Regions from separate parts of the Rhodospirillum centenum SW genome, predicted to be linked through region 3. Evidence: riboswitches for the same ligand, from Rfam matches in the RefSeq annotation. Region 3 holds a riboswitch; each other region holds the start of a gene.
The links. Region 3 has a riboswitch for cobalamin ahead of RC1_RS01500 (cobyric acid synthase). Riboswitches for the same ligand answer to the same signal wherever they lie in the genome.

Region 1: another riboswitch for cobalamin. It lies ahead of RC1_RS18515 (TonB-dependent receptor plug domain-containing protein); the one in region 3 lies ahead of RC1_RS01500 (cobyric acid synthase).
Region 2: another riboswitch for cobalamin. It lies ahead of metE (5-methyltetrahydropteroyltriglutamate--homocysteine S-methyltransferase); the one in region 3 lies ahead of RC1_RS01500 (cobyric acid synthase).
Region 4: another riboswitch for cobalamin. It lies ahead of RC1_RS03145 (TonB-dependent receptor plug domain-containing protein); the one in region 3 lies ahead of RC1_RS01500 (cobyric acid synthase).

Annotation. Positions count from the first base shown of each region.
Region 1 covers NC_011420.2:4,040,986-4,048,468, forward strand. Annotated here, with positions in the region: gene RC1_RS18490 (sulfate ABC transporter substrate-binding protein) at 181-1,200, shown strand; gene cysT (sulfate ABC transporter permease subunit CysT) at 1,352-2,200, shown strand; gene cysW (sulfate ABC transporter permease subunit CysW) at 2,185-3,165, shown strand; gene RC1_RS18505 (sulfate/molybdate ABC transporter ATP-binding protein) at 3,176-4,222, shown strand; gene RC1_RS18510 (hypothetical protein) at 4,372-4,692, shown strand; cobalamin riboswitch at 4,819-5,014, shown strand; gene RC1_RS18515 (TonB-dependent receptor plug domain-containing protein) at 5,213-7,102, shown strand; gene RC1_RS18520 (ABC transporter substrate-binding protein) at 7,105-7,483, shown strand, end outside.
Region 2 covers NC_011420.2:2,934,136-2,941,618, forward strand. Annotated here, with positions in the region: gene RC1_RS13630 (ABC transporter permease) at 1-125, shown strand, start outside; gene RC1_RS13635 (ABC transporter permease) at 132-965, shown strand; gene RC1_RS13640 (alpha-ketoglutarate-dependent dioxygenase AlkB family protein) at 1,047-1,670, opposite strand; gene RC1_RS13645 (hypothetical protein) at 1,842-2,837, shown strand; cobalamin riboswitch at 3,018-3,223, shown strand; partial or broken gene metE (5-methyltetrahydropteroyltriglutamate--homocysteine S-methyltransferase) at 3,389-4,999, shown strand; gene RC1_RS22650 (hypothetical protein) at 5,100-5,687, shown strand; gene RC1_RS13655 (hypothetical protein) at 5,793-5,996, opposite strand; gene dnaK (molecular chaperone DnaK) at 6,568-7,483, shown strand, end outside.
Region 3 covers NC_011420.2:327,363-334,845, reverse strand. Annotated here, with positions in the region: gene RC1_RS01500 (cobyric acid synthase) at 36-1,622, opposite strand; cobalamin riboswitch at 1,737-1,950, opposite strand; cobalamin riboswitch at 2,063-2,272, shown strand; gene RC1_RS01495 (ribonucleoside triphosphate reductase) at 2,363-4,390, shown strand; gene nrdD (anaerobic ribonucleoside-triphosphate reductase) at 4,459-4,638, shown strand; gene RC1_RS01485 (anaerobic ribonucleoside-triphosphate reductase activating protein) at 4,653-5,306, shown strand; gene RC1_RS01480 (acyl-CoA thioesterase) at 5,285-6,031, shown strand; gene RC1_RS01475 (ABC transporter ATP-binding protein) at 6,054-6,845, opposite strand; gene RC1_RS01470 (FecCD family ABC transporter permease) at 7,018-7,483, opposite strand, start outside.
Region 4 covers NC_011420.2:715,957-723,439, forward strand. Annotated here, with positions in the region: gene RC1_RS03145 (TonB-dependent receptor plug domain-containing protein) at 1-1,781, opposite strand, end outside; cobalamin riboswitch at 2,017-2,246, opposite strand; gene RC1_RS03155 (AAA family ATPase) at 2,355-2,933, shown strand; gene RC1_RS03160 (pentapeptide repeat-containing protein) at 2,969-4,270, opposite strand; gene phoU (phosphate signaling complex protein PhoU) at 4,390-5,124, shown strand; gene RC1_RS03170 (hypothetical protein) at 5,253-5,681, shown strand; gene RC1_RS03175 (hypothetical protein) at 5,773-6,546, shown strand; gene fliG (flagellar motor switch protein FliG) at 6,565-7,483, opposite strand, start outside.

The DNA of each region.
Region 1 (7,483 bases), 640 kb from region 3:
GCTTGCGCCGCGAAACCAAACGCTAAAGCGCCACGAAGCGGGTTCGTGGTGCCCGGTTGCGGAGGGCACCCCGGCAGCGGCATCACGGGCGACCGCCCGGCCCCGCCGGCATCTCCCCTCCCGTCCTCCGGCACCGCGAGGCTCCCGGTTCTCCCGCTTGGCCGGACAAGGGAGTGCCCCATGATCTGGTTTGCACGCGCCGCCGCCGCTGTCGCCCTGGCCGTCGGTATCGCCGCCGCCGCCGCGGTGGCCCAGCCGAAATCCTATGAGATCCTGAACGTCAGCTACGACCCCACGCGGGAGCTGTACAAGGAGTTCAACAAGGTCTTCGCCGAGCGCTACAAGAAAGAGACCGGCGCCACCGTCACCATCAAGACCAGCCATGGTGGCTCGGGCAAGCAGGCCCGGTCGGTCATCGACGGGCTGAACGCCGATGTCGTGACCCTGGCCCTGGCCTACGACATCGACGCCATCGCCGAAAAGACGGATCTGCTGCCGAAGGACTGGCAGACGCGCCTGCCGGACAACAGCACCCCCTACACCAGCACCATCGTGTTCCTGGTCCGCAAGGGCAACCCTAAGGGAATCAAGGACTGGGACGATCTGGTGAAGCCGGGTGTCCAGGTCATCACCCCCAACCCCAAGACCTCGGGCGGGGCGCGCTGGAACTACCTCGCGGCCTGGGCCTACGCCCTGGAGCACGGCGGCGGGGACGAGGCGGCGGCCCGCAGCTTCGTCGAGCGCCTCTACCGCAACGTTCCGGTCCTCGACACCGGCGCCCGCGGCGCCACCACCACCTTCGTCCAGCGCGGCATCGGCGACGTGCTGCTGGCCTGGGAGAACGAGGCCTTCCTGGCGATCGAGGAACTGGGGCCCGACACGGTGGAGATCGTCGTGCCCAGCCTCTCCATCCTGGCCGAGCCGCCGGTGGCGGTGGTGGACAGGAACGTGGACCGCAAGGGCACCCGGGCGGTGGCCGAGGCCTATCTCGCCTTCCTCTACACGCCCGAGGGCCAGGAACTGGTCGCCAGGCACTACTACCGGCCGCGCCTGCCGCAGCTCGCCACCCGCTACAAGGACCGTTTCCCCGCGCTCAAGCTGGTGGAGATCGCCCAGTTCGGCGGCTGGGGGCAGGCCCAGGCGACGCATTTCGCCGACGGCGGCGTGTTCGATCAGATCTATCGACCCGACGGGCGGTGACCTGGTTCCCGATCGGAGACCGTGGCTCCGGGATTCGAGAGTTGACGGACGGTATCGGAATCTGCACGCAATGGACCCCCCGGCGGACCGCGACCCGCGGTGTGCCGGGGGTTTCCGTCATCGGGCAGCCCCCACCACCGGGAGACTTGCGATGACCGTCCTCTGGCAGCCTTTTGCCCGGCCGCGTCGGTCGGTCATCCCCGGGCTGGGGCTCACGCTCGGCGTCACGCTCCTCTACATGGCCCTGGTCGTCCTGATTCCGCTGGCGGCGCTGGTCGCCCGCCCCTGGGAACTGGGCGTCGCCGGATTCCTCGATCAGGTGACGCAGCCGCGGGTGCTGGCGGCGCTGCGGCTCAGCTTCGGGGCGGCATTCCTGGGCGCCTGCATCAACGCCGTCTTCGGTCTGGCCCTCGCCTGGACGCTGGTGCGCTACGATTTCCCGCTGAAGCGGCTGGTGGATGCCGTGGTGGATCTGCCCTTCGCCCTGCCCACCGCGGTGGCCGGCATCGCGCTCACCTCGCTCTATGCCCCCAACGGCTGGATCGGGCAGATCCTGGCGCCGCTGGGGGTGAAGGTCGCCTTCACGCCGCTGGGGGTCATCGTCGCCCTGACCTTCATCGGCCTGCCCTTCGTCGTCCGCACCGTGCAGCCCGTGCTGGAGGATCTGGACAAGGAACTGGAGGAGGCCGCCGCCAGCCTGGGCGCCACCCGGGCGGAGACTTTCCTGCGGGTGATCCTGCCCACCATCCTGCCGGCCCTGCTGACCGGCTTCGCGCTCGCCTTCGCCCGCGCGGTGGGGGAGTACGGCTCCGTCATCTTCATCGCCGGGAACATGCCCATGGTCAGCGAGATCGCCCCCCTTCTCATCGTCATCCGGCTGGAGCAGTTCGACTATGCCGGGGCGGCGGCCATCGGCGTGACCATGCTGCTGGCGAGCTTCGTGCTGCTGCTGGTCATCAACCTGCTGCAACGCTGGACGCGGCGATGGGCCGGGCTGTGAGGGAGCCGCCCGTGACCGCCTCCCCCTGTGACGCCGATCCCGCCGTTCCGGGCAGAGCCGCGTCAGCGGCCAGGGGCGGGTCGGTCCTGGACGATCCTGTCGTGATCGAGCGGCCGCCGGAACGGCGCCGCGGCGTGCTGGAGGATCCGCTCTGGGTGAAGCTCCTGGTCGGCGGGACGGCTCTGGGGTTCCTCGCCCTCTTCATCGCACTGCCGCTCCTCGCCGTCTTCGTGGAGGCGATGCGGCGGGGCTTCGGGCCCTTCTGGGAGGCGCTGGTCGAGCCCGACGCCCTGGCCGCCGTCCGCCTGACCCTGACGGTGGCGGCCATCGCCGTGCCGGCGAACATGGTGTTCGGCGTCTGTGCCGCCTGGGCCATCGCCAAGCACCGCTTCCCCGGCAAGTCGCTGCTGCTGACCCTCGTGGATCTGCCCTTCAGCGTCTCGCCGGTCATCTCCGGCCTTGTCTACGTGCTGCTGTTCGGGGCGCACGGCTGGTTCGGCGGCTGGCTGCGCGAGCACGACATCCAGATCGTCTTCGCCGTGCCGGGGCTGGTGCTGGCGACCCTGTTCGTCACTTTTCCCTTCGTGGCGCGTGAGCTGATCCCGCTGATGCAGGCGCAGGGCACCGACGAGGAGGAGGCGGCCGTCACCCTGGGCGCCAGCGGCTGGCAGACCTTCCTGCGGGTGACGCTGCCGAACATCAAGTGGGGCCTGCTCTACGGCGTGCTGCTCTGCAACGCCCGGGCGATGGGGGAGTTCGGCGCCGTCTCCGTCGTCTCCGGCCACATCCGGGGGGAGACGAACACGATGCCGCTGCATGTCGAGATCCTCTACAACGAATACAATTTCGTGGCCGCCTTCGCCGTCGCTTCCCTGCTGGCGCTGCTGGCGATCGTGACCCTGGTTGCGAAGTCGCTGCTGGAATGGCGGTTCGGGGCCGAGCTGGCCGCCACCCGCAGGCATTGAGGGGCTGCGCATGAGCATCGTCCTGTCCGGCATCACCAAGCGGTTCGGCGTCTTCACGGCGGTCGATCATGTGGACCTGACCATCGCCCCGGGCGAGCTGGTGGCGCTGCTGGGGCCATCCGGATCGGGCAAGACGACCCTGCTGCGCATCATGGGCGGGCTGGACTTCGCCGATTCCGGCCAGCTTCTGATCGACGGCCAGGATGCCACCGCGACCGAGCCGCACGCCCGCCGCGTCGGCTTCGTCTTCCAGCACTACGCCCTGTTCCGGCACATGACGGTGTTCGAGAACGTGGCCTTCGGCCTGCGGGTCGCCCGCCGTCGGCCGAAGCTGGCGGAGGCGGAGATCCGCCGGCGGGTCCTGGAACTGCTGGATCTGGTCCAGCTCGCGCAGCTTGCCGACCGCTATCCGAACCAGCTTTCCGGCGGGCAGCGCCAGCGGGTGGCGCTGGCGCGGGCCCTGGCCACGGAACCGCGCGTGCTGCTGCTGGACGAACCGTTCGGGGCGCTGGACGCCAAGGTGCGCAAGGAGCTGCGGCGCTGGCTGCGGGAGATCCACAAGGGCATGGGCGTCATCACCGTGTTCGTGACCCACGACCAGGAGGAGGCGCTGGAACTGGCCGACCGTGTCGCCATCCTGCATCGGGGGCGGCTGGAGCAGGTGGGCACCCCGGCGGAGATCTACGACCGGCCGGCCACGGCCTTCGTCTGCGATTTCCTGGGCGGCGGCACCCGGCTCGCCTGCACCATCCAGGGCGACCATGCGGAGATCGCGGGGCTGTCGCTGGCCCTGCCGGCCGGTGCCTGGACCCGTGGTCCCGGGATCGCCTTCGTCCGGCCGCATGATGTGGAGGTGCTGCCCGCCGCCGGTCCGGGCAGCCTGTCCGCCCGGGTCCGGGCGGTGCAGCCGGTCGGCCCGGAGCTGCGGCTCGACCTCGACCTGGACGGACAGGTCATGGAGGCCCTGCTGGACCGCCGCACGGCCGATGCGGGGGCGCTGACCCCCGGGGCCGCGGTGGGCGTCAGGCTGCGCCATGTCAACATCTTCCCGGCCTGAGGGATGGCGCCGTTTCCGTCAGGCTGTCGCCTGACCCTGGCGCACGACCGTCGGGCCGAGAGGTGCGAATCAGACGGCAGACACCGCGTTAGCGTCATGTTAACGTAGTTACGCCTCACTTGGGGAGTAACGCGCTCGGAGGCTGTGCGGTGCGTGTCATCATCATAGGATCACAGGCAGAGGATCTGGCGGCGGCCCGGGCGCAGTGCCAGAGCGGTCGGCTTGCCGTCGTCGGCACCGGCGGCTGGCAGGATGCGGTCCGTCTGTTCGATGCCACCCAGCCATCGGCGGTGGTGCTCGCCTCCGCCCCCTTATCCCCCGAAGCCGCCGGGGCGATCTGGTCCTTGCGCGCCCGCGATCCCTTCGTCGCCATCGTGCCGCCGCATGCGGCCTCCGCCATGCCCGGTCACGTCGCACCCGCCGCGCCCGCGGCAGGCGGTCCGTTCCCGATGGGCGGTCTTCCGGGCTGATCCGCCGCCGGCCGGTCGCCGGGTCCTGGGGGCGCGCGCTGGGGCATATCGGGTTATGCGTGTCGCCGCTGCCACAGGTTTCGGAACACCGCCGCTCATCCCTTGTGCCGCGGTTCCGACTAGGCTAACCCTCAGCCCGCCGAAGGTGCCCCGGAAGGGGTGAAAAGGGAACGCGGTGCGGGTCGCAAGGCCCCAGGCCGCGGCTGCCCCCGCAACTGTGAGCGGCGAGCGCTCGCCCATTCATGGCCACTGGGAAACTGGGAAGGCCGGGCGAGCGTCGTGACCCGCAAGCCAGGAGACCTGCCTTCGGAAACGCGTCGCACGGCCGTTGGGCGGGGTGTCCTGGCGGGGCGGATTTCCGTTTCGTGCCGGCGCTTCGGAAGGAGCGTGCCCGTGTCGCTGCCATGCCTGCCATGGCGGTGCCGGACCGGCCTGTCATCCCCCCGACGCGGCAGGTCCGCCGCGCCGGCTGTCGGGCCCTGCTTCCGATTTCGCATCCTTGTGGAACGGAGCCAGAGAAGTGCCCAAGTCCTCCCTGTCGTCCCGTCGCCGTCACGCGCTGTTCGCCGGCCTGACCGCCGCCTCCTGCCTCGGTCTGGCGGTGCAGGCCCAGGCCCAGAGCGCAGGGCGCGATCCCCTGGTCGATGAGATCGTCGTCACCGCGACCCGCACCCCGACCCGGATCGACCGCGTCGGCAGCAGCATCAGCGTCGTCACCGCGGCGGACATCGCGCGCAGCCAGCAGTCGCAGGTCCTGGACGTGCTGAAGCGCGTCCCTGGCATCAGCATCTCGCGCAGCGGCGGCGTCGGCGCCACCTCCAACGTCCGGATCCGCGGCTCCGAGACCAGCATGGTCAAGGTGCTGGTGGACGGGGTGGAGATGAACGACAGCTCCGGCGCGAGCCGCGATTTCGACTTCAATGCCCTGCTGAGCGACGACATCGAGCGGATCGAGGTGCTGCGCGGGCCGCAGAGCGCGCTCTACGGCAACGACGCCATGGCCGGCGTCATCAACATCATCACCCGTCAGGGCGACGGCCCGCTGACCGTCCGCGGACTGGTCGAGGCCGGTGCCTACGACACCTTCCGGCAGAATCTGTCCCTGTCCGGCCGCTCGGGCGACGTCGATTATTCGCTCTCGGGCAGCAACTACAAGACGGACGGCTTCTCCCGTGTCGGCGCGGGCGACGAGAAGGACGGGTCGGAAATGCGCTCCCTGCGGGGGCGGCTCGGCTGGCGCGCCAGCGAGGCGCTGCGCTTCGACTTCTCTGCCGGCTGGGACTGGCTGGACACCGACTTCGATCCCAGCGCCAGCAGCGACGGTCCCGCCTTCCAGGAGAAGGAGACCCTGTTCGGCCATGCCGGCGCGTTCTTCACGGCGCTGGACGGCCGGCTGGAAACCACCCTGTCGGTCGGCGCCAGCCGGACGGACCGCGACTTCGACGAGCCCCAGGGCTGGTACCGCTATTCGACCTTCGACAGCGACCAGCTCAGCGTTGACCTGATGTCCAGCCTGAAGCTGCGCCGGGCGGATGTCGCCACCGTCGGCCTCGCCTGGGACCGGGAGAAGGCGGAGACCACCACCACCAGCAGCCGGGGCGTCACCACGCCGGGCGTCGATGCGGATGTCGAGACCTGGGGCGTCTTCGGCCAGTATCTCGCGGCCCTGACCGAGGAACTGTCGGTCACCCTGGGCGCCCGCCACGACCATAACGACCAGTTCGGCGGCGACACCACCTGGCGCGCCACGGCGGCCTATGCGCTGTCCCCGGTGGGCACCACGCTGCGCGCCAGCTACGGTACGGCCCGCCGCGCGCCCAGCCTGTACCAGCTCTTCGACCCGACCTACGGCAACCGGCGCCTGGAGACGGAGAAGAGCTGGGGCGCCGATGCCGGGATCGAGCAGGCCCTCTTCGACGGCAAGGTCACCGCGGGCGTGTCCGTGTTCCGCAACAGCTACCGCAACCTGATCGCCTTCACCTCCAGCTACGTGAACATCGGCCGCGCCCGGACCCAGGGCGTGGAGACGACGCTGGCCGTGCAGCCGGTTTCCTGGCTCTCGCTGGATGCGAACTACACCCTGCTGGACACGGAGAACCGGGACAACGGCCGCGACCTGCCGCGGCGGCCGCGCCATTCGTTCAACCTGGGCGCGGACGTGACGGTGACGGACGCGGTCACCCTGGGGGCGGACCTGCGCCATGTCACCTCGCAGCTCGACCGCGCGTCGGCCACCTCGCCGCGGGTGGACGGCTACACGGTCGTGAACCTGCTGGGCCGCTGGGAGCTGACGGACAGCCTGAGCCTGTTCGGCCGGGTCGAGAACCTGTTCGACGAGGACTACCAGGAGGTCCTGAACTACAACACGCCCGGCCGCTCCGCCTATATCGGCATCCAGGCGGCGTTCTGAGCATGGGCCGGCGCGTCGCCGCCGCCCTCCTGCCGCTCGCCCTCGTCCTGTCCTCCGTCGTCCTGTCCGTCGCGGGCCTGCCCGGTCCGGCGGCCGGGGCGACGGACGGGGTGGGGGCGGCGCCCCGCCGTGTCGTCTCGCTCTCGCTCTGCGCCGACCAGTTCGTGCTGGCCGTGGCGGAGCGGGAGCAGATCGCCGGCCTCAGCCGCCTTGCCGCGGACCCGAACCTGACGCCCTTCGCGGCGCAGGCTTCGGGTCTGCACCGGCACGGCGGCACGGCGGAGGAGATCCTGATGCTGAAGCCCGACCTGGTGGTGGACGGCGGTTTCACCCGCGGTCGCACGGTCGCCATGCTGGAGCATCTCGGCGTGCCGGTGCTGC
Region 2 (7,483 bases), 1.7 Mb from region 3:
ACGGATTCATCGGCCAGACGGACGGCACCCTGACCACGGGCATCCTGGTGATGACGGGGGCCAATCTGGTGCTCCTGGCCGTGGTCCTGCGGATGCTGTCCAGCGGCTACAAGCTGAAGGCCTGACCGCCCATGTCCCCGCGCGATGTCCCCCCGCCGCCCGCCGGCGCCTTCGATCCGGCCTTCGACCGGCACATCGGCGCCTTCCACTGGCGGGGCTTCGTCACGCTGATGCGGCGCGAGCTGCTGCGGGTGCGCAAGATGGCGGCGATGACGGTGATCGCGCCGGCCATCATGGCGGTGATCTACTTCGTCTGCTTCGCCTTCGGGCTGGGGCCGAACCGCGGCACCCCGGCCGGGGACGCGGTGCTGGACTTCCTGGTGCCGGGGCTGATCATGATGTCGCTGCTGCTCCAGGCGGCGCAGAACCCGGCCTTCTCCCTGGTCTACAGCAAGATCGAGGGGATGGTGATCGACCAGTTGATGGCGCCGGTCGGCGCGCGGGAGACGGTGCTGGCCTATGTCATCGCCGGGGTCGCGGCGGGGCTGCTGGCCGGGGCGGGCATCTGGGCCGCCATGCTGCTGCTGCGGGCGCCGGCGGTGGCGCATCCGCTGGCAGTCCTGGGCTTCGGCGTGCTGGGGGCGGCGATGATGGCCGCGGCGGGCTTCCTGTCGGGCATCGTCAGCCAGAAGTGGGACCACATGGCGGCCTTCCTGACCTTCATCTTCCTGCCGCTGGTCTTCCTCTCCGGCCTGTTCGCCCCGGTGGACGGAATGCCGGAGCCGTTCCGCACCATCGTGCAGGCCAACCCTGTCTTCTACGCCATCGACGGCTTCCGCTACGGCTTCATCGGGGAGAGCCACCAGCCGCCGGCGGTGTCGCTCATGGTGCTGCTGGTCGTCACGGCGCTGCTCTACGGGGCGGCGCTGGCGCTCTATGCCCGCGGCTGGCGGCTGAAGAGCTGAGCCCGGCGCGGCCGGCCGTCGCCGGGCAGTCCTCACCGGGCGGTCCTCACCGGCCAGTCATCGCTGGCCCGCCGTTGCCGGTCAGTCGCCGGGGGTGACCCGGCGCAGGGTCAGGTTCAGCCTTCCGCCCTCCGGCAGCAGGGCGCTGCTGCCGGGCAGGATGCGGTCCACCCCGTGAAAGGCGGCGCGGGCCTCGCCGGCGAAGACCATGACCGTGCCGCTGGGCACCAGGAAGCTGCGGGTCGGATCGCCGCGCTGCCGTCCGCCCAGCCGGAACACGGCCGTGTCGCCCAGCGAGACGTTCAGGATCGGGGCGTCGGCCGCCTCCTCGTCCTCGTCGCGGTGCAGCCCCAGCCGGGCGCCGCCGCCGCGGTAGAGGTTGACGAGACAGCACTGCGGCGGCTGCGGCCAGCCCGCCAGCTCGGCCCAGAGATCCAGCAGCGCCGCCGGGATCGGTGGCCAGGGCCGGCCGGTGGCCGGATGCACGGGGCTGTAGCGGTAGCCGCGCCGGTCCGACACCCAGCCCAGCGGGCCGGCGTTGGTCATGTCGATGCTGAAGGGCCGACCCCGTCCGGGCGTCACGTAGCGCTGGAACGGCGCTGCCGCCGCGACCTGCTGCACGGCGTCCAGCAGCGCCTGCTGGGCGGCGGCGTCCAGCCGGTCGGGCAGGTAGCGGAACCCGTCGGGGCTCGGGGGACTGGGCATGGCGGACCGGGTCCTTCCACGGGGCCGGGAGACGGGGCTGGAGACGGGGCCGACGATAGCGCGCCGCGGCCGCGGGCGCACCCCGCCCTGCACGCAAACGGGACCGGCGCCCCATGGTCATGGACTCGCCCCGGTCTCCTGCCTAGATTCCAGGGCATGTGGGAAGATTCCTTGGACAGCGAGATGGCGGCCGACTGGAACCCTGTGGCGTTGCGCGACGGGGTGGTGCGGCTGCGCGTGCCCGCCGACTGGCGGCGCGTGTCGCGGGACGATGGCGGGCTGGCCTACCAGTCGCCGGGCGCGCATCCCGTCGATCTGCTGATCTCGCTCACCACCTACCGCAACCCCTACGGCGTCCGCGCCGAGGAGGCGATCCAGTATCTGGACCGGGAGAACGTGCTGCCGCACGGCATCGCGCCGTCGGAGGACGACGGCGACGACCGGCGCTGGATCGCCTATGCCGTGGCGCAGCCGCCCGACCGCCAGGTCTTCGTCTGGAAGGTGGCCGACTTCCGCCCGCCCGATCATGTGCGGGTGGTGACGGTGCAGCTTCTGGTGCCCGACAGCAGCACGGAGATGGACGGGCTGGCCGAGCTGATCGACCGGCTGGGCGAGGAGGCTGCCCGCATCGAGTTCACCGAACTGCCGGTCCGCGAGCCGGTGGAGCGGGTGACCATGCGCAATGTCGGCCATGGCGATCTGGTCCGTTTCCGCGTGCCCTGGGACTGGAGCGCGGAGAAGGACGGCGAGCTGGCCGTCTTCCACGGCGACGAGGAGGGCACCGGCACCCTGCGGGTGGCGGTCCACGCCTTCAGCTACGCCGACGGCGGGGCCGAGGATGACGGCGACGCCCGCCGCGTGCTGCGCCAGACGGCCGAACAGTTCGCCGACGGCCCCGACGGCCGCGTCGGCGAGGGCAGCGTGGAATGGCTGGACGAGGGCGAGGTGCTGGCCCGTTTCGCCACGGCCGGGGAGGAGGACGGGGAGCCGCTGCGCTTCCACCTCTGGCTGCGCGGGTCCGCCTGCGACGGTCAGACGACGCTGGCCCTGTTCTCCTTCGCCGTGACCGAGAAGGCCCATGGCGGCGTGACGGCGCAGGCCACGCTCGCCATGCTGGAGCGGGAAATCCGCACCGCCATCGTAGGCAGCGGCGCCGCCGAGGAGTGACCGGCGCCGGCCGGACCGGACCCCGGGGCAGAATGTTTCCTGACCGGAATGTTCCCGTACCGGAACGATCCGCGGGCCGGAAGGTCCCGGTGGAACTGCCGCCGCGACAGGCAGGTCGGCGCAAGGACATAACGACATAAAGAACTCTTTATGTGTCGTTGACCGTGACTGGGGGAGCGTCTAGTCTCGTTCCGCCATGGTCTCCAGGCGGCTCTGCGGCCGCGCTGGGGCTAAGAGGGAAGCCGGTGCGAGTCCGGCGCTGCCCCCGCAACTGTCAGCGGCGAGCCGACCGCCCCCATGTGTCACTGGGACCGACCGGTCCTGGGAAGACCGGCGGAAGGCGATGACCCGCGAGCCAGGAGACCTGCCATGGCAGATAACGTCCACGGGCGGGGTGTCCCGGTGTGTCGCCTTGGCAGGCCGCGCCGGACCGTCCCCTGGTGCTGCGGGCCTGTCCTTCGCGTCCGCTATGGCCTTTGCCCCCATCCACAATGGGGTCCATGCCAATGTCGCAACCAATCCTTCCCGGCGCTGCCGTGCCCGTCGCCACGATGGGCGTGCCGCGCATCGGGCCGCGCCGCGAGCTGAAGTCGGCCCTGGAATCCTACTGGGCCGGCCGGACCGGCCCCGCCGACCTGCTCGCCACGGCCCGGACCCTGCGGGCCGCAAGCTGGCGCCGGCAGCAGGCGCTGGGGATCACCCACATTCCCAGCAACGACTTCTCCCTCTACGACCACGTCCTCGACACCTCCGTCATGGTCGGTGCGGTTCCCGCCCTTTATGGCTGGACCTGCGGACCGGTGCCCCTGGAGACCTGCTTCGCCATGGCGCGCGGGTCGCAGGGGCGCAGCGGCTGCGGTTGCGCCCCTGCCGCCGGGGATGGCCTGCCGGCGCAGGAGATGACGAAGTGGTTCGACACCAACTACCATTTCATGGTGCCCGAGTTCGAACCGGGTCAGCGCTTCCGGCTCGCCTCCACCAAGCCGGTGGATGAGTTCCTGGAGGCGAAGGCGCTGGGCATCCTGACCCGCCCCGTCCTGGTCGGCCCGGTGACCTACCTGCTGCTGGGCAAGTCCAAGGATGCGGACCTGGAGCCGCTGTCGCTGCTGGATGGCCTGCTGCCGGTCTATGCCGAGGTGCTGCGGCGCCTGGAGGCGGCGGGGGCCGACTGGGTGCAGATGGACGAACCCTGCCTCGCGCTCGACCTCGACGACGGGGCGCGGCAGGCGCTGCGCCGCGCCTATGCCGCGCTGTCCGCGGCGGCGCCCGGTCTGAAGCTGCTGGTCGCCGGCTATTTCGGGCCGCTGGGCGATAATCTGGAGACCGCCCTGGCGCTGCCCGTCGCCGGCCTGCACCTCGACCTCGTGCGCGGCGGGGCCGACCTGGAGCGTGCGCTGGAACGCTTGCCGGACGGGCTGGCCCTGTCGCTGGGCGTCATCGACGGCCGCAATGTCTGGCGGGCCGATCTGCCGGCCATCCTGGACCGGATCGGGCCGGTGGCGGAACGGCTGGGGCCGGGCCGGGTGCTGCTGGCGCCGAGCTGCTCGCTGCTGCATGTCCCGGTGGACAGCGAGGGCGAGACGGGCCTCGATGACGAACTGCGCGGCTGGCTGGCCTTCGCCGTGCAGAAGATGGCGGAGCTGGCCACGCTCGGCCGGGCCCTGACGGAGGGGCGGGGGGCCGTGGCGGACGTGCTGGACGCGGCGGCACGGACCGTCGCCTCGCGCCGTGCCTCGCCGCGCATCCACGACGCGGCCGTGGCCGCGCGGCTGGCGGCGGTGACGCCGGAGATGGCCCGGCGCCTGCCCTATGCCGAGCGCCGGCCGCTCCAGGCCGCCCGGCTGGGGCTGCCGCGCTTCCCGACGACCACCATCGGTTCCTTCCCGCAGACCGATGCCGTGCGCAAGGCCCGCGCCGCCCACATCAAGGGCACCCTGTCCGATCCGGACTACCTGTCCTTCCTGCGGCACGAGACGGAGGCCGCCATCCGCTGGCAGGAGGAGGTGGACATCGACGTGCTGGTCCATGGCGAGTTCGAACGCAACGACATGGTCCAGTATTTTGGCGAACAGCTCGCCGGCTACGCCTTCACCCGCAACGGCTGGGTACAGTCCTACGGCTCGCGCTGCGTGCGGCCTCCGATCATCTTCGGTGACGTGTCGCGCCCGGCGCCGATGACGGTGGACTGGGCCGGCTACGCCCAGTCGCTGACGGACCGGGCCGGTGAAGGGGATGCTGACGGGGCCGGTGACCAATGCTGCAATGGGTCCTTTCGTGCGCGACGACCTGCCCCGCGCCGCCGTCTGCCGTCAGATCGCCCTGGCCCTGCGCGACGAGGTGGTCGATCTGGAACGGGCCGGCATCCGGGCCGTGCAGATCGACGAGCCGGCCATCCGCGAGGGCCTGCCCCTGCGCCGCGCCGACTGGGCCGCCTATCTCGACTGGGCGGTGGAGTGCTTCCGGCTGTCGGCCTCGGGCGTGCGGCCGGAGACGCAGATCCACACCCACATGTGCTATTCGGAGTTCAACGACATCATCGAGGCGATCGGCGCGATGGATGCGGACGTGATCTCCATCGAGACGTCGCGCTCGAAGATGGAGCTGCTCGACGCCTTCACCGGCTACCGCTATCCGAACGAGATCGGACCCGGCGTCTATGACATCCACTCCCCGCGCGTGCCGGGCGTGGATGAGATGGTCGCGCTGCTTGTCAAGGCGCGGGAACGGCTGAAGCCGGACCAGATCTGGGTCAATCCGGACTGCGGGCTGAAGACCCGCCGGTGGGAGGAGGTGAAGCCGGCCCTGGTGGCCATGGTGGCGGCGGCGAAGGCCCTGCGCGCCATGCCCTGACGGCAGGACGGTCCGGGGCGGTGGTGCGGGGGCTCCCGGACCGCTGCCCCGCGCCACCGCTGCCCCGCGCCACTCCCCCGCCGCCCCTGCCCCCGGCAGGTCCCCTCAGCAGTGGCCCATCGGGCGCTTGTGCAGCAGGTCGCCCGCCAGCTCCACAGGTTCGGCGGCGCGGGCGGCATCCTCCGCCGCCAGGGCGGCGATGCCGATCAGATAGGCCACCTCGTGCAGTTTCCCGCTCTGTGCATCCGCGGCCAGGCTTTCCAGGCAGCGTTTGATGGCCAGGGCCATGTCGCGTCGAGACTCTGTCATCGTTGCTCCACCCCGAAGCTTTTGCTTCCCCCTGAAGCGCACCGGCCGGACGCGCGGCCTGACCCGATGACGATATTCGAAAGCGGATCGATTTGGGAGATATAATGTATCCGGTTTACTTCTAAAGGTCATTCCCCTGAAGAAATTGGGGCTGAACATCCCCAATTGGCCCGGGACGGGGAGGCCGCATTTCTTCTGCGGCCATGGATGGCACCGTGCCATTAATATACCATTAACAAGAGTATTCTGCCGGTCTGTGATGTTCCAGGATCGGCTGCTTGCCCCAGGACGGTATCACCGGCGGCGGGAGCGCGGCCGGGAGCGCGGCCGGGAGCCCGGCCGGGAGGCAGGCTGCGGTGGGGTCGCCGGGGGTGGGCCCCGCGGCTCTTTCTTGCCCCCCATGGCGGCGGTTGCAGCCTTTGCCGCACCTGCCTATATCTGCTGCGTTCGCGGGGGCATTCCCTTCTCCCGCCCGAAGACCAATGTCAGTGAGAACCTGCATGGGGGATCGGTGTGGTGCCGGACAGGCACGGGCCGCAGCCGATCTGCCGGAAACGAGAGGTCGCACATCATGAGCAAAGTCATCGGCATCGATCTTGGCACCACGAATTCCTGCGTGGCCATCATGGAAGGCACGCAGGCCAAGGTGATCGAGAACGCCGAAGGGGCGCGCACCACCCCGTCGATGGTCGCCTTCACCCAGGGCGGCGAGCGGCTGGTCGGCCAGCCGGCCAAGCGCCAGGCGGTGACCAACCCGGAGAACACGTTCTTCGCCATCAAGCGCCTGATCGGACGGCGCTACGACGATCCCCTGACCCAGAAGGACAAGGGGCTGGTCCCCTACCGGATCGTCGGCGGCAAGAACGGCGATGCCTGGGTCGAAAGCCACGGCAAGCAGTACAGCCCCAGCGAGATCAGCGCCTTCATCCTCCAGAAGATGAAGGAGACGGCGGAGAACTATCTCGGTGAGAAGGTGACCCAGGCGGTCATCACCGTCCCGGCCTACTTCAACGACAGCCAGCGCCAGGCCACCAAGGACGCCGGCAAGATCGCCGGCCTGGAAGTGCTGCGCATCATCAACGAGCCGACGGCCGCGGCGCTCGCCTACGGCATGGAGAAGAAGGGCACCGGCACCATCGCGGTCTACGACCTGGGTGGCGGCACCTTCGACATCTCCGTGCTGGAGATCGGCGACGGCGTGTTCGAGGTGAAGTCCACCAACGGCGACACCTTCCTGGGCGGCGAGGACTTCGACGCCAAGATCATCGACTACCTCGCCGAGGAGTTCCAGAAGGAGCAGGGCATCGACCTGCGCAAGGACCGGCTCGCGCTGCAGCGCCTCAAGGAGGCTGCGGAGAAGGCGAAGATCGAGCTGTCCGCGTCCATGCAGACCGAGGTCAACCTGCCCTTCATCACGGCCGACGCCTCCGGGCCGAAGCACCTGAACATCAAGCTGACCCGGTCCAAGCTGGAAGCCCTGGTGGACG
Region 3 (7,483 bases):
CGCGGAGGGGAAGGGCGTGCGTCACCGGGGGGCCGTCACCGCGCCAGGGCCAGCAGCGCGTCGAGGTCCAGATTGGCCTCCACATGGTCGGCCAGGGCCTCCAGGGCCGCCTCGGTCCGTGCCTCGAAATCGAGCGCCGAGGCCTGCGCCCCCACCCGCTCCAGCCAGGCGGAGCGGAACCCGTCCGACCCGAACAGGCCGTGAATGTAGCTGCCCGTCACCCGCCCGTCGGCGGATACCGCCCCTTCGGCCCGCGGGGCCGAGCCGTCGCCCGCATCCAGCATCATCCAGGGCCGCTCCAGGCCCGGCCCGGTCGTGCGGCCCATGTGCATCTCATAGCCGGTGACGCGGCGGCCGCTGTTGCGGTCCAGCCTGTCGATCTCGACCAGCCGCTTGTCGCCGCCGATCTCCGTCTCGATGTCCAGCAGGCCCAGGCCCGGCGTCTCGCCGGCCGGTCCCTCGATCCCGGCGGGATCGCGCACCACCCGGCCCAGCATCTGGAACCCGGCGCACAGGCCGACGACCCGGCCGCCGTGGCGGACATGGGCCAGGATGTCCACGTCCCAGCCCTGCTGCCGCAGCACGTCCAGGTCGGCGCGGGTGGTCTTGGAGCCGGGCAGCACCACCACGTCCGTATCGGCGGGGATCGGATGACCCGGGGATACCCAGCGCAGGTCCACGCCCGGCTCGGCCGCCAGCGGGTCCAGATCGTCGAAGTTGGCGACGCGGGACAGCCGCGGCACCGCCACCTTCAGGCCGCTGCCCACGCCGGTGGCCGGCCGCTCCAGCGCCAGCGAATCCTCCGCCGGCAGGCGGTCGGCCTCCTCGAACCAGCGGACCACGCCCAGGAAGGGCCAGTTGGTCATCGCCGTGATCGTGCCGCAGGCCGGCTCGAACAGGGAGAAGTCGCCGCGGAACTTGTTGACGATGTAGCCGACGACGCGGGCCCGGTCGGCCTCGTCCAGCAGGGCGTGGGTGCCGACCAGGGCGGCCATGGTGCCGCCACGGTCCAAATCGCCCAGCACGACGACCGGCAGGCCCAGCCGCTCCGCCAGATGCATGTTCGTGATGTCCGAGGCGCGGAGATAGATCTCCGCCCCGCTGCCGGCGCCTTCCACGATCACCAGATCCGCCTCCGCGGCCAGCCGCTCGAAGCTGTCCATGATCGGCGGCATCAGGCCCTTGCGCATCCGGTGATAGGTGCGCGCCGGGCAGTTGCCCAGCACCCGGCCGCGCAGCACCACCTGCGAGCCGATGTTCGTCTGCGGCTTCAGCAGTACCGGGTTCATGTGGATGGACGGCGCCACCTTGCAGGCGCGGGCCTGGAGCGCCTGGGCGCGGCCGATCTCGCCGCGTGCCGGCGTGCCGTCCGCTTCCGGCGGGGCGTCGGCGTCGGGCACCACGGCGGCGTTGTTGCTCATGTTCTGCGCCTTGAACGGGCGCACCACCAGACCGCGGCGGGTGAAGGCGCGACAGAGCCCGGCCACCAGCATGCTCTTGCCGACATCGGAACTGGTGCCCTGGATCATCAGCGCGCGGGCGCGGCGCGGAGCGTCCGTGCTGCGCGGCGTGTAGATGATCGGGGCGAGGCCGTCGCCGGGCGTCGTCGCGGAATCGGACATGGACTGGAAGCCCCTTCAGACGTGAAGGGCATGGGCATGGGGAAGACCGTGACGTCCCGTCATCCCCACCGGGGCGGCCGGATCGCGGTCGTTCCGCCGGGACACCCCGCCCGTGGACCATGATGCGTCGCGGCAGGTCTCCTGGCTCGCGGGTCGTCGCCTCGGCCCGGCCTTCCCGGAACCCTTGCGGGTCCAGTGGCGCGAACGGGAGAGGCTCACCGCCGACAGTTGCGGGGGCAGCTCCGGCCTTGCCGCGGACGGCGCACCGGATTCCCTCTTAGCTTCCGCACCCGGGAGGAGCGGAAGAACCGTGACGGCTGAGCTTTAGGAGACGGCCATCCCCCTGTCAACGCCCGCCTGCACGGCTGTGGACGGACCGCATGGCGATCCGTCATGCCCCTCCTGCGCCGCCGGAGCTTGACTTAAGCAGAACCTGCATTTACGGTATTTAGCGTTACGGTCCTCCGGACAACACAATATGTAGTTATCCGGGGGCTAAGAGGGAAGCCGGTGCAATTCCGGCGCTGCCCCCGCAACTGTCAGCGGCGAGCTGCCGACCTTTCATGTCACTGGTGCCGACCGGCACCGGGAAGACCGGACGGTGGCGCGGACCCGCAAGCCAGGAGACCTGCCGTAACCCAGTCTACCATCTTCGGACGGGGTGATCCGAAGGGAACCCGCCGGCGCCGCGCCGGGCGGTTCCCGACCCCTGTCCGCGTGCCGGAAGGGGAAAGACCCGCATGCCCGTTCATGCCCTTGCCACGCTGCCGAAGTCCGTGATCAAGCGTAGCGGTGAAGTGTCCGCCTTCAACGGCGACAAGATCCGCTCCGCCATCGAGCGCGCCGGCAAGGCGACCGGCGAGTTCGACGGGGCCGAGGCGCATCTCCTGGCGATCCAGGCGATCAAGGTGATCGGCCATCGCTTCCATACCGACGCGCCGCACATCGAGCAGATCCAGGACGTGGTCGAACAGGTCCTGATCTCCGCCAACCATTTCGCCACGGCCCGCGCCTACATCGTCTACCGCGAGCAGCGCGCCCGTCTGCGGCGCGACCGCAAGACGGTGGTGGATGTCGAGACCTCGATCAACGAGTACCTGAACCGGGCCGACTGGCGCGTCAACGCCAATGCCAACCAGGGCTATTCGCTGGGTGGCCTGATCCTGAACATCTCCGGCAAGGTGGTGGCGAACTACTGGCTGTCGCACGTCTACCCGGCGGAGGTGGGCCGCGCCCACCGCGAGGGCGACATCCACATCCATGACCTGGACATGCTGGCAGGCTACTGCGCCGGCTGGTCCCTGCGCACCCTGCTGACGGAAGGGCTGAACGGCGTGCCCGGCAAGGTCGAGGCGGCGCCGCCGAAGCACCTGTCCAGCGCCGTCGGCCAGATCGTCAACTTCCTGGGCACCTTGCAGAACGAATGGGCCGGCGCGCAGGCGTTCAGTTCCTTCGACACCTATCTCGCCCCCTTCATCCGCAAGGACAACCTGCCCTACGAGCAGGTGCTCCAGTGCATCCAGGAGCTTGTCTACAATCTCAACGTGCCCTCCCGCTGGGGCACGCAGACCCCCTTCACGAACCTGACCTTCGACTGGACCTGCCCGGAGGACCTGCGCGACCAGGTGCCGGTGATCGGCGGCGAGGAGATGGACTTCACCTACGGCGAGCTTCAGGCCGAGATGGACCTGATCAACCGCGCCTACATGGAGGTGATGACCCGGGGCGACAGCAAGGGGCGGGTCTTCACCTTCCCGATCCCGACCTACAACATCACGCCCGACTTCCCCTGGCAGAGCGAGAACGCCGACCGGCTGTTCGAGATGACGGCCAAGTACGGGCTTCCCTATTTCCAGAACTTCGTCAATTCCGAGCTGAAGCCGAACATGGTCCGCTCCATGTGCTGCCGGCTCCAGCTCGATCTCAGCGAGCTGCTGAAGCGCGGCAACGGCCTGTTCGGCAGCGCCGAGCAGACCGGCTCGCTGGGCGTGGTGACGGTCAACTGCGCGCGCCTGGGCTATCTGCACAAGGGCGACGAGGCGGCCCTGTTCCGCGCCCTGGACGAGATGCTGGACGTCAGCCGCACCAGCCTGGAGATCAAGCGCAAGGTGATCCAGCACCACATGGACAACGGGCTGTTCCCGTACACCAAGCGCTACCTGGGCACGCTGCGGAACCATTTCTCGACGCTGGGCGTGAACGGCATCAACGAGATGATCCGCAACTTCACGGACGATGCCGAGGACGTGACGACCGAGCGGGGCTACGCCTTCGCCGTCCGCTTCCTGGACCATGTGCGCGCCCGCATCGTGCAGTTCCAGGAAGAGACGGGCAACATGTACAACCTGGAGGCCACCCCGGCGGAGGGCACGACCTACCGTTTCGCCAAGGAGGACCAGAAGCGCTTCCCCGGCATCCTCCAGGCCGGCACGGCGGACCAGCCCTACTACACCAATTCCAGCCAGCTTCCCGTCGGCTTCACGGACGATCCGTTCGAGGCGCTGGAGCGGCAGGAGGAGTTGCAGCGCAAGTACACCGGCGGCACCGTCCTGCACCTCTACATGGGCGAGCGGGTGTCCTCGGCCGACGCCTGCCGCAAGCTGGTGCGGCGCGCGCTGGAGAATTTCCGCCTGCCCTACATCACCGTGACGCCCACCTTCTCGATCTGCCCCAAGCACGGCTATATCGAGGGCGAGCACGCCTTCTGCCCCAAGTGCGACGCCGAGCTGATCGCCCGCAAGCGGCAGACCTGCGCCGCGGCCGAGTGAGCGCCGCGGCACCGCATCGCCGGAACACCGGCCCGATCCCCCGACCCCCGGACAAGAGGACCCGACCCATGAGCTGCATGACCGAGACCGCCGAGATCGTCCTGAAGGACGAGGAGCGCCAGCCCTGCGAGATCTGGACCCGCGTGATGGGCTATCACCGCCCGGTCTCCTCCTTCAATTTCGGCAAGAAGGGCGAGTTCGCCGAACGCCGCTACTTCGCCGAGGCGAAGGCGGACCTCGGGGCCTGACGAAAGCGCATCCGGTGGCCGACCTCCGCGTCGGCGGCCTGTCCCGACTGTCCACCTGCGACTGGCCGGGCGAACTGGTCGCCACCGTCTTCTGCCAGGGCTGCCCCTGGGCCTGCCCCTACTGCCACAACCCGGACCTGCTGCCCGCCCGCGGGCAGCGGGAACTGGCGTGGGAGCAGGTGCTGGCCTTCCTGGAGGGGCGCCGCGGCCTGCTGGACGGCGTCGTCTTCTCCGGCGGGGAGGCGACGCTCCAGGCCGCGCTGCCCGATGCCATGCGGACGGTGCGGGGGATGGGCTTCCGCATCGGCCTGCACACGGGCGGTCCCTATCCCGAGCGGCTGGCGGACCTGCTGCCGCTCCTGGACTGGGTGGGCTTCGACGTGAAGGCCCCCTTTGCGGAGTACGAGCGGATCACCGGCGCCTCCGGCAGCGGGGAGCGGGCGCGCGAGAGCCTGCGCCTGCTGCTGGACGCCGGCATCGCCTGCGATGTCCGCACCACCGTGCATCCGCGCCTGCTGGACGCGGCGGCGCTGGAGCGGCTGCGCGCCGATCTCGACGCGCTGGGCGTCCGGCAGCACCGCCTGCAGCCCTTCCGGGCCACGGGCTGCCGGCCCGACCAGCTTGCCCGCCTCTCAGGAGATGCGCCGTGCGCCGCGAGACCAGCCTGATCGACCTGATCTTCCCGGGCGATACCAACCACCACGGCACCCTGTTCGGCGGCGCCGCGCTGGCGCACATGGACAAGGTGGCCTTCATCGCCGCCACCCGGCACGCGCATGTCGATTTCGTCACGGCGTCCTGCGAGCGGATCGACTTCGCCGCCCCGGCGCAACTGGGCGAGATCGTGGAGGTCACGGGCCGCATCGCCCGCGTCGGCCGGCGCTCCCTGACGGTGGAGGTCGATCTCGTGGCCGAGGCGCTGCTGACCGGGGAGCGGCGGCTCTGCACCCGCGGCCGCTTCAACATGGTCTCGGTGGACCGGGACGCGGCGGTGCCGCCGCTGGAGGAAGCGGCGGAGGAACCGCAGGCGGTCGGTGTCCGCATGGTGGAACTGGTCTTCCCCGACCAGGCCAGCCACAACCACATCCTGTTCGGCGGCCATGCCATGGCGCAGATGGGCAAGGCGGCCTTCGTCGCCGCGACCCGCCACTGCCGCCGCGCCGTCGTGCTCGCCGCCTCGAAGCGGCTGGACTTCACCAGCCCCGTGAAGGTGGGGGAGATCATGGAGATCGAGGCCGCCGTCACCGGCACCGGGACCAGCTCCATGCAGGTGACGGTCGATCTCTGGGGGGAGAACCTGAAGACCGGCGAGCGTCGCAAGGCGGCCGAGGGCGTCTTCGTCATGGTCGCCCTGGACGCGGACCAGCGGCCGACGCCGGTCCGTCCGCTCTGACCGGGACCCGCCGGCCGCCCGGTCAGGAGACGGGATCGGCCGCCAGCCGGCGCCAGGGCAGCACGTAGCGTTCCTCGCCCTCGCTGCCGTAGAGGCCCTGGACGCGGTAGGCCGCTTCCAGGTTCGGGCGGGCCAGCACCGCCTCCGGCTCCCCGTCCGCCACCACCCGTCCGCTGCCCAGCAGCACCAGCCGGTCGCAGAAGCGCGCGGCCAGCGGCAGGTCGTGCAGCACGGCGACCACCAGCCGTCCCGTGGCGGCGATGCCGCGCAGCAGCTCCATGACCTGAAGCTGGTGGTAGGGGTCCAGCGCCGCCACCGGCTCGTCCGCCAGCAGGATCGGCGCCTCCACCGCCAGCGCACGGGCCAGCATCACCCGCGCCCGCTCCCCGCCGGAGAGCGAGGTGATGGTGCGGGGGGCGAAGGCGGCGGCGTCCGCCGTCTCCATCGCGCGGGCGATGGCGGCCTCGTCCTCCGGCGTCGGCCGCCCCAGGGGGCCAAGATGCGGCAGCCGCCCCAGGGCGACGACATGGTAGGCGTCCAGCGGCCAGTGGACCGTGTGGCCCTGCGGCAGATAGGCGACGGTGTTCGCCAGCTCCCGCCGGGAATAGGCGGAAAGCGGCCGGCCGGCGATCCGCACCTGCCCGGACTCCAGCGGCAGCAGGCCGGCGATGGCGCGGACCAGCGTGGACTTGCCGGCGCCGTTCGGCCCGATCAGTCCGACCACCTCGCCGGCGCCGGCCGACAGCCCGATCGCCTCCAGGATCGGCCGGCCGCCCAGGCGGACGCCGGCCCCCTCGACATGCAGGATCGTCATGGCATCGCGTCCGTGGCGGGGCGGGAAAGGGGCGGCGTGGAACAGGCGTCCATCAGAGGTCTCCGTCGGCGGACGGGAGGGTAGCCGGGACGGCCCCGGCATGCACCTCCCATCGCCGCAGCCGGGTCATGCGATGCAGGCGACAACAGAGGGCAGAGGGGGGCAGGGGGGCCTACCAGGAGCGCCGTGCCTTGAGAAGCTGGCTCAGGAAGATCGGCACGCCCAGCAGCGCCGTCACCACCCCCAGCCGGATCTCGTTCGCCGTCGGCAGCATCCGCACCAGCAGGTCCGCCAGCACCAGCAGCAGCGCCCCGGCCAGGGCCGAGGGCAGCAGCAGGCGCGACGGGCGCTGCCCGACCACGGCCCGGACCATGTGCGGGATCACCAGCCCGACGAAGCCGATGGCGCCGCTGACCGCCACCGCGGCGCCCACGCCGATGGCGACGCCCAGCATCAGCCGGACCCGCACGCGGGCAAGGTTGCAGCCCAGCGACCGCGCAGCCTCCTCCCCCAGGGTCAGGGCGTCCAGGGCGCGCCCGTCCCAGAGCAGCAGCACCGCCCCCACCCCGATCAGCGGCAGGGCCAGGACCACATGGGTCATGCTGCGGTCCTCCAGCGAGCCCAGCAGCCAGAAACTG
Region 4 (7,483 bases), 390 kb from region 3:
CGCCGCCGCCCGATGAAGGAGACTTCCGGGGCCACGGTCAGGCCCGCGACGGGCTCCAGCGCCGCCGTGAAGGCCAGGGCATGCTCCGGCCGGCGCAGCAGGCGCGCGTCGGTCTGCTCGTTGCGGGCATCCGTCCAGGTCCAGCTCGCCGTCAGCTCGGCCCAGTCCGCGGGGCGCAGGGTGAGGATCGTCTCCACCCCCTTGGTGTGCGCCTCGTTGACGTTGACGACCGTGCTCGTGAAGTCCGGGTTGTAGCGGTAGGTGATCAGGTCGTCGATGTCGCTCTGGAACCAGGTCACCGACAGGGTGGCGAGGTTGCTGCGCCCCGCCCCCGGCAGGTCGGTCTCGAACCCGGCCTCCCAGCCGACGCTCTTCTCCGGGTCCAGGTCGGGATTGCCGCGGTAGCCGTAATTGTTCGTGCCGAAGCGGTCATACAGGGTGGGCGCCTTGAAGGCGCTGCCGGCCGCCGCCTTCAGGCGGGTGGCGAGGGAGGGCAGCGGCACGACCGCCCCCAGGCGCCAGGTCGTCGTGGTGCCGAAATCGTCCGGATGCTCGTTGCGCAGGCCGGCCGTCACGTCCACCGCGTCGAACAGGCGGGCCTGGGCGTGGACATAGAGGGCAAGGCTGTCGGCATCCGCGTCCACGGCGCTGGTGTAGGGACCGTAGGCGGAGACGGAGCGGGTGTCGAAATCCACCTCGTCCCGCACGAACGATGCGCCGAAGCCAAGCACCCCGTCCTTCACCGCCGCCGTCGCCGGCAGGGTCAGGTTGTTCTGCCAGTCGGCCTGGGTCCGCACACTGTCGTAGGTGTCGCGGCTGTAATCGGCGGAGACGCTGTCCGGATCGTTGCGGTAGGTGCGGTCGTAGCGGCTCTGCCCCACGCTCAGCCGGGAGTTCAGCGCCCCGCCGAAGAACAGCCGCTCGCCGGCAAGCTGCCAGGCCAGATGGTCGCTTTCGCCGGTGGAGTTCGGCTCGTCCTGCGGGACATTGTCGAGGTCGCTCTCCGCCCTGCGCCAGCGCAGCAGCGCCTCCAGCCGGCCGTTCTCCAGCCGGACCACGGCCTTGCCGGTGGCGGTCAGGGCGTCGAAGCCGTCATCCTCGCCCAGATTGCCGGCCATCCGCGAGGGCGTGGCATTGTCGCCGTCGGTGGTGAAGCCCTGGACGCTGACGCCGTAGTCCAGATTGTCGAGCGTGCCGTAGAGGCCGGCGCTGCCGCGCCAGGTCTTGTCCGTGCCGGCAGCGGCATCGACCTCGGCGGTGGCGGCGGTGGGGCCGCCGGCACGGGTGATCATGTTGATCACGCCGCCGATGGCGTTCGAGCCGTAGAGGGTGGAGGCGGGGCCGCGCACCACCTCGATCCGGCTGACACCCTCAAGCAGGTCGTCGCCGAAGTTGAAGGCGCCGGCGGTCATGGCCGGATCGTTCACCGGCAGGCCGTCCAGCAGCACCAGGACATGGTCGCTGTTCGTACCGCGCAGGAACAGAGAGCTGTTGCCGCCGGGGCCGCCGCTGCGGGTCAGGGCGGCACCGGGCAGGGTGCGCAGGGCATCCGGCAGGGTCTGCCAGGCGTTGCGCCGGATTTCCTCGCGGTCGATGACGCTGACGGAGGCGGGAATGCGGTCGATCGGCGTCGGCGTCCGGGTGGCGGTGACGACGATCTCCTCCACCGGGGAAGCGTCATCGGCCGCGGCCGTCGCGGGGAGTGCCGGCAGGAGGAAGGCCGCTGCCAGGAAAGGCAGCGGAAACCGGGGTTGCGGGAAGACGGTGGGTCGCTTGTGCATCGCTTGCGTGCCGGCTGGCGCCGCGACCGCGCAGGGCGCGGGTCGGGCGGTTGGGGACTCTGGGTCCCCGTGGACACGGCACGGCTCCGCCTCCGCCGGGAAACGACCGGCGCGGTACTGGCGGCAGACACGACTCGTCAGAGGACGCATGCGCGCACCCCCGTCCACGGCAACCCATCGGGCACGTCACCGCAAAACGGAGGACCGTCCCATCGATGCACCCCGCCCGATGGTTGCGTGACGCTTCATGCCGGCAGGTCTCCTGGCTCTCGGGTCCGCATCCGACGCCCGGCCTTCCCAGTTTCCCAGTGGCCTGTTCCCGTCCGTGCGGACGGGGGGCGGCGAACTCGCCGATCACAGTTGCGGGGGCAGCCACGGCGTTGGCCCCACCCGGTCACCCAGGCGCAGGCCGCACCGTCGTTCCCTTTTCACCCCTTCGGGGGGACCGACACATGTGCGGCACTGTAGGGAAAACGTCCGGACCCGACAAGGCGGCTCCATCGCCGCAGGGGGCAACCCTGGGACGGCGAGCGCCCCGTTCCCGACCCGGCCGCAAGGCTCTAGCATCGCCGGATGGATACCGCCCCGCACCACCACCCCCACCGCATCGGCATCACCGGCAGCGCCGGCGTCGGCAAGACGACACTGGCGGAGGCGTTGGGCGGCCGGCTGGACCTTCCGGTGATGGCGGAGGCGATGCGGCCGCTGCTGGAGGCCGGATTCGATCTCCACACCCTGACGCGCGAGGGGCACCGCGCCCTGATCCGCGCCCAGGCGGATGCGCTGGTGCGGGCGATGGCGCAGGCAGACGGCGGCTTCGTCACCGACCGCACGCCGCTGGATTTCGCCGCCCATTGGCTGTCCAACGGGTTCGGGGTGGACGATCCCGCCGCGACCGAGGCGCTGCTCGCCCGTGCGGTGGCGGCGATGGCGGACTACAGCGCCGTGCTGCTGCTGCCCTGGGGCTGCATTCCGCTGGAGGATGACGGCGTGCGCTTTCCCAATCCCTGGATGCAGCTCCATTTCCAGGAACTGGTGGCGGGGCTGTGCCGGCGCTGGGTCGATCCCGCCCGGCTGGTCATCGTGCCCGACCGGGCGATGGCGCCGGAAGCGCGGCTGGACTGGGTGCTGCGACGACTCGGCCCCGGCTGATACGGGAGGGGCGGGCCGGTCACGGAGGCGACCCGTCAGTCGTCCTCATCCTCGTCCGGCAGGGGCAGGGCGGCCCCGGTCAGCACGGCCTCGTCCAGCAGGGCGCCGCGTAGATTGGCATCGATCAGGTTGGCGCCGGTGAGGTCGGCCCCCCGCAGGTCGGCCCCGGAGAGGTTCGCGTTGCGCAGGTTCGCCCGCACGAGGCTGGCCTTCACGAGCTTCGCGCCGGACAGGTTCGCCGGCCACAGCCGGCCGGTGGGACGGCCGTCCGGTCCCTTTATGTCCACGGACCCGATCTCCGCCCCGTCCAGCCGGGCGCCCGTCAGATCGACGGCGCGGAGGTTCGACCCGTCCAGGGTGGCGCCGCAGAGATCGGCGTTCTGGAGGTTGGCCGAGACCAGATCGGTCATGATCAGCAGCGATTCACGCAGCTTGGCGCCGACCATGGTGCAGTGCTTCAGGCTGGCGCCGCTGAGATTCACCTTCTCCAGCCCGATATGGGACAGATCCTCCCCGTCCAGGGTGGCGCGCGTGCCCTTCGCCCCGTTGGAGTTGATCCAGGCGAAATGTGCGGACAGCGTGGCCTGGACCTTCTGCGAGAAGTTGTCCTGCGAGCGGGTGATGTTGGCGCCGGTCATGTCCACGCTGGCGAGGCTCACCCCGTCCAGGTTGGCGCCGTGCAGGTCGGCGTTGCGCAGGCTGGCGCCGGTCAGGTTCGCGCCCATCAGGTTGGCGCCGCGGAGCGAGGCGCCGGCGAGGTTCGCCCCGGCGAGGTTGGCGCCGCGCAGGTCGCTGTTGGAAAAGTTGGTCGATTTCAGCACGGCGTTGGAGAGGTTGCAGCCGGACATCTGCGCGCCCTGGCAGTCGGCGCCGACCATGCTGCACTCGCCCAGATCGGCGCCGGCCAGATTGGCGTTCGACAGCAGCGCATCGTCCAGGTCCGCACCGGACAGGTCGGACCGCTGCACGCTCATCTGGCTGGGGCTGCGCCGGTCCAGCAGGGCGCCGCCGCGCAAATCCGCCTCGCGCAGGATGGCGCCCTTCAGCTTGGCACCGCGCAGGTGTGCCCCGCGCAGATCGGCCTTGGTCAGATTGCAGCCGGTCAGCAGCGCCCGGGTCATCCGCGCCGCGAAAAGGTCTGCCTGGCTGAGGTTCGCCCGCGTGAAGTCGCAGTCCGAAAGGTTGGCCCCCGACAGCTTGGCCGATTGCAGGTTGGCGGCATTGAAGTTATGCCCCTGGAGGTCCACCAGCGGCATCATCGCCCGCGCGCCGCCCGTCACCCGCTTCAGCCAGCGTTCGTGCTTCTCCAGCGTGGCGATCAACTCGTGGGGCGTCATGGCCTGATCGCGGCGCAGCCGCTAGTCAGAGGTGGACATTCGTTTTCTTAGCGGATTATTGGCTCATGTGGAACCGTGCCGGCATGTCCGCGGCCAGGGTTCCCGAGGGGAGGTCCAGGATGCAGTCGCAGCACATCGTCAATGCCTATGACCAGGAGCTTCGCAAGCTCCACAGCTATATCGCTGAAATGGGGGGGCAGGCGGAGCAGCAACTCCGGGAGGCGATGCAGGCCATCGTCACCCGCGATTCCGATCTCGCCGGCAAGGTCGTGCGCGAGGACGGTCTGCTGGACGAGCTGGAGCGCAAGGTCGAGGCCCAGACCATCCGCCTGCTGGCACTCCGCCAGCCGGTCGCCTGCGACCTGCGCGAGGTGATCACGGCGCTCAAGGCGGCATCGAACCTGGAGCGCATCGGCGACTTCGCCGCCAATGTCGCCAAGCGGTCGCTGGCGTTGCAGCAGATGCCGGAGATCGGCCTCACCCGCTCCCTCGGCCCGCTGGGCCAGACGGCGGGGGAGATGCTGAACGCCGTGGTGCAGGCCTATCTGGACGACGACGTCGACGGGGCCCTGCGGGTGCGCGACCGCGACGAGGATCTGGACCGGGCCTACACGGCCCTGTTCCGCGAGCTGCTGACCTACATGATGGAGACGCCGCAGCGGATCACCGCCTGCACGCACCTGCTGTTCGCGGCGAAGAACCTGGAACGGATCGGCGACCACGCGACCAACATCGCCGAGGCGGTCTGCTTCCGCATCCGCGGCAGCCTGCCGGAGGAGGAGCGTCAGAAGGGCGACGAGACCAGTTTCGCCGTCGTTTCCCCCGGCATTCTCGGCGACGGCCCCACGCGCTGAGCCGCCACTCCGCCCCGTTCCTGTCCGGCGGGACCGGAACCCCGCCTGACGGGGACGGTTGGTTCCAGCGGGGGCTCTGCCTGCACATGGCAGCCCCCGGGAACCAGGAAGCGGGAGAGCGGGCCGGCATGATCGCGGAACAGATCCAGGCGGACCACGGGGCCGGGCGCGAGCTGCTGGCCCTCGTCGGCAACAGCGTCCAGTACGGCCCCGAGGAACGGGGCATCCCGTTGGAGCGCCTGCTCGACCTCTGGCGGGCGCACGGGGCCATGATGCGCGACGCGGTATCGCCGCTGCTGCCGGACGCGCCGACGGCGGAGATCGGGGCTCTGCAAGGGCAGGTGGAGGCGCTCTGCGGGGCGCTGCTTACCGCCCAGGCGGCGGACGCGCCGGGCTGGCGCACGGATCATGTCCGCCTCCGGGACCTCTTCGACCGCCAGTGTCTGCTGGAATCGGCGGAGATCACGCCCCGCCTGCTGGCGCTACCCGCAGCCCGGATCGCCGAGGCGTCGGCCCTGGCCGGGCAACTGCGCGGCCCCGGCGCCGTCGCCGGCTGACTTCCTGTCCGTCCCGCCCTTGTACCGCCGCTGCGGCACGCGCCTTGCTTGGGTCCTGTCAGCGTTCCAGACGCACCGACCGGGACCCGCCATGCCGATCCTCTGCCGCTTCTCCCCCGCCGTCCGCACGGCCCTTGCCCCCTCCCTGCTGCTTGCGGCCCTGCTCGGCCTGGCCGGCTGCGGCACCCGCCCGGTGGCGGTGGGCATGCTGGCCGAGCCGCAACCCCTGCTGAACTCGGCGGCGCACTGGCAGATCGTGGCCCGCGACGCCGCCTGGGCAGTTTCTGCCTATCTGGAGGAGAAGACGGGCAAGAAGGGTCCGGTCGCCGTCTACATGATGCGCAACGACGGCAGCCTGTTCGCCGATGCCTTCCTGGGCGCCATGCAGACGGAGTTCGTGGACCGGGGCCATCCGGTGGCGCTCGATCCGCGGCCCGACGTGACCTCGGTCGGGGTGGATGTGCTGATCGTGCCGCGCTCCCCCGGCTCCGATCCGGTGCATACGGTGCCGGGGCCGCTGACGGTGCTGGCATCGGGGGCGGCGGTGGGAACCTGGGTCGCGGACAAGTTTCCCTGGGGCATCTCCGCGGTGCTGGCCGGGCTGGGGCTGGACGCCGTGCGGGCGCTGCCCGACGCGGCGGACACCGAGATGGTGCTGACCGTCTCGCTGGAGCAGGACGGCTTCTTCACCTTCCGCACCAGCGCCGTCTACTACGTGGAGAGCCGCAACCTCTGGCACTACCGGCCCGACGGCGACTGGACCATGGCCCGATCCTTCAACGAGGTGCCGGCCAGCGCCATCGGCTACGACCTGGGCGGCGAGCCCTACGTGATCCAGCGGGGCGGCTCGCGGCGGAACCGCTGACGGCCACGGGGCCGGACCTCAGTAGACCAGTTCGTCCTCGCCCTTGCCCGACGCGATGACGATCTCCCCGCGCGCTGCCATGTCCTTGGCGATCTGCACCATGTACATCTGCGCCTCGTCCACGTCGCGCAGGCGCACCGGCCCCATGGCGGCCATGTCCTCGCGCATGATCTTGGCGGCGCGTTCGGACATGTTGGTGAAGAACATGTCCTTCAGCGTCTCCGACGCGCCCTTCAGCGCCGTCGCCAGCTTCTGCTTGTCCACGCTGCGCAGCAGGGTCTGGATGCCGCTGGGGTCCAGCTTGCTCAAATCCTCGAAGGTGAACATCAGCGCCCGGATGCGCTCCGCGCTGTCGCGGTTGCGCTCCTCCAGCGCGGCGAGGAACCGGCTCTCCGTGTTGCGGTCCAGGCTGTTGAAGATCTCCGCCATCATCTCGTGCGCGTCGCGGCGGTTGGTGCGGGCGAGGTTCGACATGAACTCCGTGCGCAGGGTGCGCTCGATGTCGTCGATGACCTCCTTCTGCACCGCCTCCATGCGCAGCATGCGCATGATGACCTCCATGGCGAAGCTCTCCGGCAGCAGCGCCAGGACGCGCGAGGAATGGTCGGGCTTGATCTTGGAGAGCACGACCGCGACGGTCTGCGGATATTCGTTCTTCAGGTAGTTCGCCAGCACCTGCTCGTTCACGTTGGCGAGCTTGTCCCACATGGTGCGGCCGGCGGGACCGCGGATCTCCTCCATGATGGAGTCGACCTTGTCCTTCGACATCACCTTCAGCAGCAGGCGCTCGGTGCTGTCGAAGGTGCCGACCAGCGAGCCGGTGGAGGAGATCTGCTCCGCGAACTCGACGAACAGGCGCTCGACCAGGTTGGCGCTGACGGTGCCCAGGTTGGCCATCGTCTGCGACAGCTCCTTGATCTCGTCGTCGCCCATCAGC